Linked DNA regions of Paludibaculum fermentans. Each later gene encodes a partner of the first gene's protein in a complex. Links are inferred from orthologs where the notes say so. Each region holds a gene or a part of one and is shown in the gene's direction. Other genes may lie near its edges.

The links. The genes of interacting proteins can lie anywhere in the genome.
Region 2: the proteins of mnmG (region 1) and mnmE are in contact, whole or in part, in a solved structure (PDB 9HIP), measured with the Escherichia coli proteins. The link is inferred for Paludibaculum fermentans from one-to-one orthologs.

Annotation. Positions count from the first base shown.
Region 1 is NZ_CP063849.1:6,027,831-6,032,880, forward strand. The notes cover bases 873-3,863. They hold mnmG (tRNA uridine-5-carboxymethylaminomethyl(34) synthesis enzyme MnmG), read left to right. Parts: upstream 873-1,427; coding sequence 1,428-3,299; downstream 3,300-3,863. Other genes in these bases: purD (phosphoribosylamine--glycine ligase), read right to left, coding at 873-1,421; IRI77_RS23755 (ParA family protein), read left to right, coding at 3,735-3,863. Also shown: more of purD, read right to left, coding at 99-872; more of IRI77_RS23755, read left to right, coding at 3,864-4,517; IRI77_RS23760 (ParB/RepB/Spo0J family partition protein), read left to right, coding at 4,489-5,050. UniProt on the Escherichia coli protein: NAD-binding protein involved in the addition of a carboxymethylaminomethyl (cmnm) group at the wobble position (U34) of certain tRNAs, forming tRNA-cmnm(5)s(2)U34.
Region 2 is NZ_CP063849.1:6,530,146-6,535,393, reverse strand. The notes cover bases 807-3,610. They hold mnmE (tRNA uridine-5-carboxymethylaminomethyl(34) synthesis GTPase MnmE), read left to right. Parts: upstream 807-1,438; coding sequence 1,439-2,782; downstream 2,783-3,610. Other genes in these bases: IRI77_RS25760 (ATP-dependent DNA helicase), read right to left, coding at 2,810-3,610; IRI77_RS25770 (Jag family protein), read left to right, coding at 807-1,423. In the rest of the region: membrane protein insertase YidC, read left to right, coding at 1-745; more of IRI77_RS25770, read left to right, coding at 767-806; more of IRI77_RS25760, read right to left, coding at 3,611-4,738; IRI77_RS25755 (gamma-glutamyl-gamma-aminobutyrate hydrolase family protein), read right to left, coding at 4,741-5,248. UniProt on the Escherichia coli protein: Exhibits a very high intrinsic GTPase hydrolysis rate. Involved in the addition of a carboxymethylaminomethyl (cmnm) group at the wobble position (U34) of certain tRNAs, forming tRNA-cmnm(5)s(2)U34.

The DNA of each region.
Region 1 (5,050 bases):
GCCGACCTTCCGCTTAGGAGGCGGACGCTCTATCCAGCTGAGCTACGTCCCCGGATCTTCTATCTATTCTACAGCCCGGCTGGGGTCATCGTCTGCGCTTACCAGCGCTTCAGACCCTTGGCTCCGATGTCGCGCCGGATCTGCATCCCGTCAAACCGGATGGGCGCGCAGGCGGCGTAAACGTTATCGATCGCAGCCTGCAGCGTCGCGCCGCTATGCGTCACGCCCAGCACGCGCCCGCCGGAGGTGACCAGCTTACCGTCCGCCATCCTGGTGCCCGCGTGGAACACTGTCGCGCCGGTCGCTTCCGCTTGCTCAATCCCGGTAATCTCGTCTCCCGTCCGCACCTTGCCCGGATAACCATGCGCCGCCAGCACCACACAGACAGAAGGATCCTGTTTAAACTTGAGCAGTTCGGGCCGCACCTGCCCGCTAGCCGCCGCATGCAGCACCGCCCCGAAGTCGCAATCCATCCGATGCAGCAGCGCCTGCGTCTCGGGATCGCCCAGCCGGACGTTGAACTCCAGCACCATCGCTCCGCGTTCGGTCATCATGAGCCCGGCGTACAGGAATCCGCGGAACGGCGCACCCTCCGCCTTCATCTGCTGGACCGTGCGCTCCATCACGTCGCGCATCACCTGGTCGCGCTGCGCCTGCGGCAGGATCCGCGAATCCGAGTAGGCGCCCATGCCGCCGGTGTTCGGACCCTGGTCGCCCTCGAAAATGGTCTTGTGGTCCTGCGAGGGCTCCAGGGGCAGTACACGCTCTCCGTCGCTGAGCCCTATGAAACTCACCTCTTCGCCGGTGAGAAACTCCTCTATGACCACCTTGCCGCCAGCGGAGCCCACCAGGGCACCGCTGAACATCCCATCCAGGGTTTCTTCCGCGTGGCGGCGGTCCGGACTAATCACGACACCCTTGCCGGCAGCCAGGCCGTCGGCCTTGATCACGACGGGGTAGTCGAATTGATCCAATGACTTACGGGCTTCAGCAGGGTCAGAAGTCGAGACAAACCGGGCCGTGGGAATGCCGGCCCGCTCCATGAAACGCTTCGAGAAGATCTTGCTGCCTTCCAGCTGAGCCGCGGCCCGGGTCGGCCCAAAGATCAGGCGCCCTTTGGATTCAAAGAGATCCACGACTCCCTCGACCAGCGGAGCCTCCGGACCCACCACGGTGAGATCCGCGCCAATTGAGTCCGCCAACTGTAGTAAATCTACAGGTGTAGAAGATGATGGCTTCAAACAGGTGGCCACGGACGCGCAGCCAGGGTTCCCAGGCGCTACGTAAACCTCTGAAACAGAAGGGCTTCGCTTCAACCGCCAAGCGATGGCGTGTTCGCGTCCGCCGCTGCCCAGAACCAGAACTTTCACAGCGTAACTCCTCTCGCTACAATTAACTAGGATATCTGGGAACCCCCTCACCTGCCAATGCGACAGATCAACTACGACGTTGTGATCATCGGAGCCGGACATGCCGGATGCGAGGCGGCCCGTGCCTGCTCGCGGATGGGCCTGCGCACCGCGATGGTCACAATGAACATCGACCTCATCGCGCAGATGTCCTGCAACCCAGCCATTGGCGGAATCGCCAAAGGGCACCTGGTCCGGGAGGTCGACGCGCTGGGTGGAGTGATGGCCGAGGTGGCCGATCAGATCGGGATCCAGTTCCGCCTCCTGAACACCAGTCGCGGCCCGGCTGTCTGGAGCCCCCGCGCCCAGATGGATAAGAAGCAGTATCGCTTCAAGATGCGTGAGACCCTGGAGCACGAACCGAACCTCCGCATCCTGCAGGCCGAAGTGGCCGAGATCGAGTATGACGATCTGGCGGACGGCCGCCGCAAGGTCCGCTCCATCCGCTTGTCGGATGGACGCTCGCTCCAGACCCGCACCGTGGTCGTCACCACCGGGACCTTTTTGAATGGCCTGGCCCACGTAGGCGAGACCAAGTCCAACTGCGGCCGGAGCGGGGAAGCGCCGTCGAACCTCCTGGGCCACCACCTCCGCAGCCTCGGTCTGCAGTGGACCCGCCTCAAGACCGGCACCCCTCCGCGTCTCGATGGCCGCACCATTCAGTGGGACCGGTTCGAACCGCAACCGGGCGACCCCATCCCCACCCCTTTCTCTTTCCTCACCACCAGGATCGACCGCCCCCAGATCGAATGCCACATCGCCTACACCACTGATGAGACCCACCGCATCCTGCAGGAGGCGATCCCGCGTTCCCCGCTCTACAGTGGACAGATTGAAGGCATCGGTCCCCGCTACTGCCCCTCCATCGAAGACAAGATCGTCAAATTCCCGGATAAAACCCGCCATCAGATCTTCCTGGAGCCGGAAGGACTGGATACGTACGAAGTCTATGTGAACGGCATGTCCACCAGCATGCCCATCGACGTGCAGGAAGCAATGGTCGCCTCCATCCCTGGCTTGGAGAATGCGGAGATGATCCGCCCCGGTTATGCCATCGAGTACGACGCCATTGACCCCAGGGAACTGAACCATACCCTGGAAGTGAAGAAGATTGAGGGCCTTTTCCTCGCTGGGCAGATCAACGGGACATCAGGCTATGAGGAAGCCGCCTGCCAGGGGCTTCTGGCCGGAATCAACGCCGGCTGCCAGGTAAAGGGCATCGATCCCATCGTTTTGCGCCGCAATGAGGCCTACGCGGGCATCCTGGTCGACGATCTGGTGACCAAAGGGGCTGATGAGCCCTACCGCATGTTCACCTCAAGAGCCGAATTCCGCCTGTTTCTCCGTATCGACAATGCCGACGAGCGCTTAACGGCGGAAGGACGCCGCGTCGGACTGGTAACGGATGAGCGCTGGGCGGTTTACGAGAAGAAACTGGCGCAGAAGGCCCAGGTACTCCGTCTTTTGGAGACAAACCGGGTCACACCGGAGCATTTCTCCGCCTTGGGGCTACCTGCGGACGAAAGACCCATGCTCCAGGTCTGGTTGCGCCGTCCCGACGCCAAGATCGAGCAGATCCGCCCCTGGCTGGAACAACAACTGGGAGAACCTACCGTTGCCGCCGTTCTGACCACCGTGGAGACCGAAGTGAAGTACGAGGGCTACCTTCACCAGCAGGAACGCCAGATTCAGCGCCTGAAGGACTCGGAAGGCCGCCTGATCCCTGCCGGATTCGCATTTCGGGGCATTCCGGGCCTCAGTCGGGAGATCTGTGACAAGTTGGAGCGGGTTCAGCCCGAGACGCTTGGTCAAGCGGCCCGGATTCCCGGTGTTACCCCTGCCGCCGTCGCGGTTCTGGATTGCTACCTCAGTTTGAACCGTCAGGCCTAGCATTGTTCCACGTGGAACATCCAAACAGTCCGCTTCCCTTCCTCAGTTCCCTCTGACTTGGCCTCAGCCTGGAGATCTGTGACGAGTTGGAGCGGGCTCAGCTCGAAAGAGTCGGGCGGGCGGCGTACATCCCAGGCTTAACACCCGCCGCGGCATCGGTTCTCGATTACTCCCTCAGTCTTGACCGTCAGGCCTGGCATTGTTCCACGTGGAACATCCAAACAGCCCGCTTCCGTGCCTCAATCGCCCTCTGGCCGCTATGTTCCACGTGGAACACTCCCAATTCCGGCCCTCAGTGTTCCACGTGGAACGTACGTGGTAGGATAGCGGTTTCGGCGACGCTCCGGAGCTGACCCTCGCGTTAGCACCTCACCCCAGGATGGAATCCCGGATTGCCGCTGACACGCCATTCCTCTGTATAGATAAGGACGCCCCATGGGCAAAGTCATCGCAATCGCAAACCAAAAAGGCGGGGTCGGCAAAACTACCACCGCCATCAACCTCGCGGCCTCCCTCGCCTCGAATGACCTCAAAATCCTGCTAATCGACATGGATCCCCAGGGAAATTGCACTACTGGGGTCGGCATCGCCAAAGAACCAGGCATGCCCACCATCTACGACGCACTCATGGGTGCCCATTCCCTCGCGGAAACCATCGTCAGTACCGAATTCGACGGCCTCCAGCTCGTACCCGCCGATAAGAACCTCGTCGCCGGCAACTTGGACCTCGTCGACATGGATCGGCGCGAATTCCGCCTTCGCGACGCCCTCGACACCATCAAAGCCGATTTCCACTACATCCTCATCGATTGCCCCCCGGCCCTCGACCTCCTCACAGTCAACTCCATGGTCGCGGCCGATTCCGTCCTCGTCCCCATCCAGTGCGAATTCTTCGCTCTTGAGGGCATTTCCCAGCTCATCGACACCGTCGAGCGCCTCCGGGAGTCCCTTCAGCCCAATCTGAAGCTCGAAGGCGTGCTCTTGACCATGTACGACGAGAGAACCAACCTCACCCGTCAGGTGGCCAAGGATCTCCGCGACTTCTTCAAGGAAGAGGTCTTCCAGACCGTCATTCCTCGCAGCATCCGCCTCGCCGAGGCCCCCAGCTTCGGAAAACCCATCCTCAGCTACGACGTCAGCTCCCGCGGAGCAGAAAGCTACATCAAACTCGCCAAGGAGATACTCGGTCATGAGCAACGCACCGGATCAGCCGCGTAAAGCCCTCGGCAAGGGCCTCTCTTCCCTGCTCCCGTCGAACCGGTCCACTACTCCAGCTCCGGCGCCGGCTCCAGTGGCCGCTCCTCCCCCTGCGCCTGAACCGGCGAGTGGTCCGCTTCAGGTCGAAATCGACCTCATCGACGCGAATCCGCTGCAGCCGCGTACAGTCTTCCAGGAAGAGCGCCTGATCGAGCTGTCCCAGTCCATCAAGGAGAATGGGATTATCCAGCCGCTAGTCGTCCGTAAGTCCGGTGCTCGCTTCCAGTTGATCGCCGGAGAGCGCCGCCTCCGTGCTTCCAAACTGGCCGGACTTGTGAAAGTCCCGGTCGTCGTCCAGGACTTCGCCGACGACCGGCTCATGGAGATCACGCTGATCGAAAACATCCAGCGCGAAGATCTCAACCCCATCGAAGTCGCCCACGCCTTCGAACGCCTAGCCCGCGAGTTCAGCCTTTCCCATGAGCAGATCGCGCAACGCACCGGCAAGGAACGCAGCACCATCACCAACATGCTTCGGCTCCTCCGCTTGCCCG
Region 2 (5,248 bases), 500 kb from region 1 along the record:
CAAGGATACGGATGTCCTGCGCGCCACCGACAAGAACCTGGAAACGATGATCGACTGGGGCTGGTTCTGGTTTATCGCCAAGCCGCTCTTCCTCGCTCTCCACTGGGCCAACGACAACCTGACGAATAACTGGGGCTGGGCGATTGTCTTCGCCACCGTGATCATCAACCTGCTGATGCTGCCCATGCGCTTTTCGCAGCTGCGCAGCTCGCAGAAGATGGCCAAGCTCCAGCCCGAACTTCAAGCCATTCAGGCGCGCTATAAAGATGTGCCCATGAAGGATCCTCGCAAGCAGAAGCAAAACGAGGAGACCATGGCGCTCTACCAGAAGCACGGCATCAACCCGGTGGGCGGCTGCGTGCCGCTGCTGTTGCAGATGCCCTTCTTCATTGCTTTTTTTAAGGTATTGTCAGTGGCCATTGAACTGCGCGGCGCTCAATGGTTGTGGGTGACGGATCTCTCGCAGCCCGAGACGCTGCCGATCCGTATTTTGCCGGTGACGATGTTGATCACCCAGGTAGGCATGCAGAAGATGACGCCCGCGGCGGGCGCCGATCCCCAGCAGCAGAAGCTGATGATGTATATGATGCCTATCATGATGACTTTCATGTTCTACGGCGCGTCCAGTGGGCTGGTGTTATACTGGCTCACTGGCAACGTGGTAGGCATAGCTCAGCAATACTTCTTTAACAAAGCCGCGGCGAAGCCTGCGCCCGCCCAGGTCATTATTCCTAAGAAGAAATAGAAAGCAGCTACGGTTTGGCTCATGAGCAACCGGAATTACACAGTTGAAACGGTGGGCGATGATGTCGCCGACTTCCTGGACGCTGTCCTGGATGCCGCGGACTTCGACGTCGAATACGAGATCCTGGACGGCCATGAGGCGGGCAACTACTTTGAGAAGCCCACTCTCGTGGTTAAGTTCTCAGGGCCCGACCTCGAATTCCTGATGAACAACAAGGGCGAGTCGTTGCTCGCTCTGGAGCAGTTGACGCAGGAGGTCCTGAAAATGGCCCCTGACGAGCATGCTCTCCTGTGTTTTGACGCCAACGACTACCGGCTGCTGCGGCAGGAAGAGCTGCGCCTCAGCGCACTGACGGTGGCCGAACGCGTGCGTGAATCGAAGGTGCCTTACCGGTTCAACCCGATGAGCAGCCGCGAACGGCGGCTGATTCACCTCGCGATGCGCGACCAGACAGACCTGCGTAGCGAGAGTGCCGGCGTCGGGCCGGGCCGCCACGTAGTCATCTATCCGGCAGGCATGGCTTCCTTGCCCGATCCTCCTCCCATGGCGGCACTTCCGCCACGGCGCCCGGGTGGTCCTGGCGGTGATCGCCGCGGTGGCGATCGCGGCGGAGACCGGCGTGGCGGGGGCGGTGGCCGCGACCGCGATCGTGGACCACGGCGCGGACCGCGCCGCTAATCCTACAACTGTCGAGTGTCTACCCAGGATACGATTGTCGCCATCTCGACGCCGCCCGGCGCCGGTGGCCTCGGAGTCGTGCGCCTGTCCGGCGCCGAAGCGCGCCGTGTCGCCGAAGGACTCCTTCGCTTCCCGGCCGCACCCGAGTGGAAACCCTGGACCGCCTCCCTCGCTGAACTCCTGGACGAATCCGGCAACACCGTCGACCAGGTTGTCGTCACCTACTTCGCCGCGCCTCGCTCCTATACCGCCGAGGACGTCGTCGAGATTGCCTGCCACGGCTCACCGGTCGTCCTCCGCCACTGTGTAGCCCGCGCCCTCCAAGGGGGAGCCCGGCCAGCCGAACCCGGGGAGTTCACTCTCCGTGCTTACCTCAACGGCCGCATCGACTTACCCCAGGCCGAAGCCGTCCACGACCTCATCACCGCCACCACCCTCCACCAGGCCCGCATCGCCGCCCAGCAGATGGAAGGCTCCGTTTCCCGAGCCATTGCCCCGCTGAAAGCGCAACTAGTTGAGCTGATCGCCCTGCTGGAGGCCGGCATCGACTTCGCCGAGGACGATGTCAGCGTCGCCTCCAGCGACCACATCCTGGACCGCATCCGGCCGATCTCCGTCGGCCTCACCCGCCTGATCGAAAGCTTCCGCTTCGGCAAACTCGTCCACGACGGCCTGACCCTCGCCATCGCCGGCCGTCCCAACGTGGGCAAGAGCAGTCTTTTCAACGCCTTGCTTCAGCGTGACCGGGCCATCGTCACCAACATCCCGGGCACCACCCGCGACACGGTCTCCGAGACGTTCTCCCTGGAAGGCATCCCTGTCCGCCTGGTGGACACCGCCGGCATCCGCGCCAGCTCCGATGTCGTCGAGAAGCTCGGCATCGAGCGCAGCTTCCAGGCCATGGCCGATGCTGATATTACAATCGTGGTAATTGATCTCTCCGTCGGAGTGGAGGAAGACGACCTCCAGTTGATGGAGCGGGCCGTTGAACAGGGCCTGCACCTGATCGTGGGGAACAAGTCGGACCTCCTCTGGGGTGCGTCGGATCTGCTGATGGTATCCGCAAAGACCGGAGACGGAATCGAGGAACTGCGACGTCGTCTCGTCGCCCTCATCGCCCCCGACGGCTTCGCCTCGCCTCAGTCCGGCCTCATTACCAGCCTGCGTCACGAACTACTTTTGAAGGAGAGCCTGGAGTCCCTGCAACGCACTGCAAATGCAGTGTCTTTCGGCCTCCCGCACGAGATGCTCCTGCTCGACTGCTACTCCGCCCTCCGCCCCCTCGACGCCCTCACCGGGGCCACCACCGCCGACGACATCCTCAACCACATCTTCTCGACGTTCTGCATCGGCAAATAACTCTTCTTGTAGTAATACTACAAGTGTTTACTCGGCGGCCTCGTCGAAGAACTTCTCCACCTCGCTCAGTCCGGTCGTAAACCGGTACGGCGGCAGCGAATCGAAGAACACCTGCCCATATCGGTTCCGCGTAATGCGGTTGTCCAGCAGAACCAGCACCCCCCGATCCGTCTTCGCCCGGATCAGCCGCCCAAACCCCTGCTTCAGCGCGATGGCCGCCTGCGGCACCTGATAGTCGTAGAACGGATTCCCGCCCGCCAGCTTGATCGCCCGCACTCTTGCTTCCACCACCGGATCGCTCGGCACGGCAAACGGCAACTTGTCGATGATCACGCACGACAGCGCCTCACCCTGCACATCCACTCCCTGCCAGAAGGACGACGTCGCAAACAGCACGCAATGCGGTGTCGACCGGAACTGCTCGATGAGCACTCGCTGAGGCGCATCCCCTTGCATCAGAACGGGATAGTCGAGATCCGGGGTCACCAGGTCGTGAATCAGCCGCATCTGCTGGTAGCTGGTGAACAGGACAAACGCCCGCCCGCGGCTGTGCCGCAGGATCACCCGCACCTCTTCGCCGGCCTGCCGCAGGAAATCCGAAGCCCGGACATCGGGCAGATGGTGCGGCACATACAGCAGAGCCTGCTTCTCATAGTCGAAGTGGCTGGGCACAATCAGCTCCCGAGCTCCATCCAGCCCCAGCCGCTCCCGCAGGTAATCGAACTTCTCCTCCACCGCCAGCGTGGCCGAGGTCAAGATGGCCGGCGACACCACGGCGAACAGCTTATCCCGCAATAGCCCGGACACGTCGATCGGCGTCGCCTGCAGGTACGTACCCCGTCCCCTCCGCTCAATCCAATAGACATTGCTGTGATCCTCACCTGACATCCACTGCTTCAGATTCCCCAGCAGCGTAATGGTCCGGCGGTGCAGCGGCACCAACTCCTCCGGAGCGTTCTTCACCAGCGACAGGTGCGCCGCCAGCAACTCCAGCACACTCAGGAAGTTGCCGAACTGCTCCTGATTCTGCGCCAGGAAACTCTGGTGCTCGTTGAAGCCCGACCGCCCCTCCTGCTGCGGAAACATGGCAAAGAACCGGTCGCCGTGATCCACCAGAAGCGTCAGGATCTGCTCCAGGTCGTGTGTGAAGAATTCCTTGCGCCGCGCCGTCGCCAGGATGTCCCGCCGCAGATCCTCCACCTGGTGCGACGAAATGGACAACCCGAAATACTGCCCGGCCACATCCTCCAACTCGTGCGCTTCGTCGAAGATCACCGCGGAGTAGTCCGGCAGGATGGCGGCGTGCTCCTCCTCCTTCACCGCCAGGTCGGCGAAGAAGAGGTGGTGGTTCACGATGATGATGTCGGACTCCATCGCCCGCTGGTGCATCAGCGTGATGAAGCAGCGCTCGAACGACGCGCACTTCTGGCCGGTACACAAGTCGCTGCGCGCATCGAGCTTTGACCATACCGAGGTCCCATCGGGCAGGTTCGGAATCGACGAGCGGTCGCCGCTCTCAGTCGTTTTCTCCCACTCACGGATGATCGCGAAGTCCGACACCTCTTCCAGCCCATTGAGGATCGGCTCGCGCTCGGCGTCATAGATCTTCTGCCGGCAGGCATAGTTGTTGCGGCCCTTCATGTAGCAGGCCTTGATGCCGTTCGGGAAGAACTGGTTGAGGAACGGGATGTCCTTGAAAAACAGCTGTTCCTGCAGGTTCTTGGTACCCGTGGAGACCACCACGCGCTTGCCGGAGAGAATGGCGGGAATCAGGTAAGCCAGCGTCTTGCCGGTACCCGTGCCAGCCTCGACAACCTGGTGGCGCTTGTCTTCCAGGGCCGACTCCACCGCCAGCGCCATATCCAACTGCCCCTTGCGGAACTCATAGTTGGGATGAGCCTGCGCAAGGGGGCCGTTGCGTGAGAAGAACTGGCGAATGGAGAAGGGACGGGCCAAAGTTACCGCTTCCAGTGTATGACGGCGTCCCGGAACGCTTCGAACAGACGCAGGTGTCCCGCGTCGCTTTCGTACAGATCCTCGGGATGCCACTGTACACCCAGCACGAACCCGCGCGCGGAGGGCAGTTCCAGCGCCTCAACATGTCCGTCTTCCGAGACCGCGGTCGCGATCAGCCCGTCGCCCAGCCGCGCCGCCGCCTGGTGGTGCCGCGAATTCACCTGGTATTCACAGCCCAGAATCCCGCGCAGCAGCGAGCCATCGGAGATCTTCACGCCGTGCATTACGCCCGTATGCTCTTCGCCAATATGCTGCAGCAACTTCCCGCCGCGCAGCACGTTCAGCACCTGCATGCCGCGGCAGATCGCGAACAACGGCATGCCCAGCTCGATCGCCTCGCCCGCCAGCCGCAGTTCCATTTCGTCCCGGGGTCCATCCGGACTCCGCGCCGCGATGTCATCCTGGCCATAGCGCCACGGCTCAATGTCCGAGCCGCCGGTCAGCATAAGC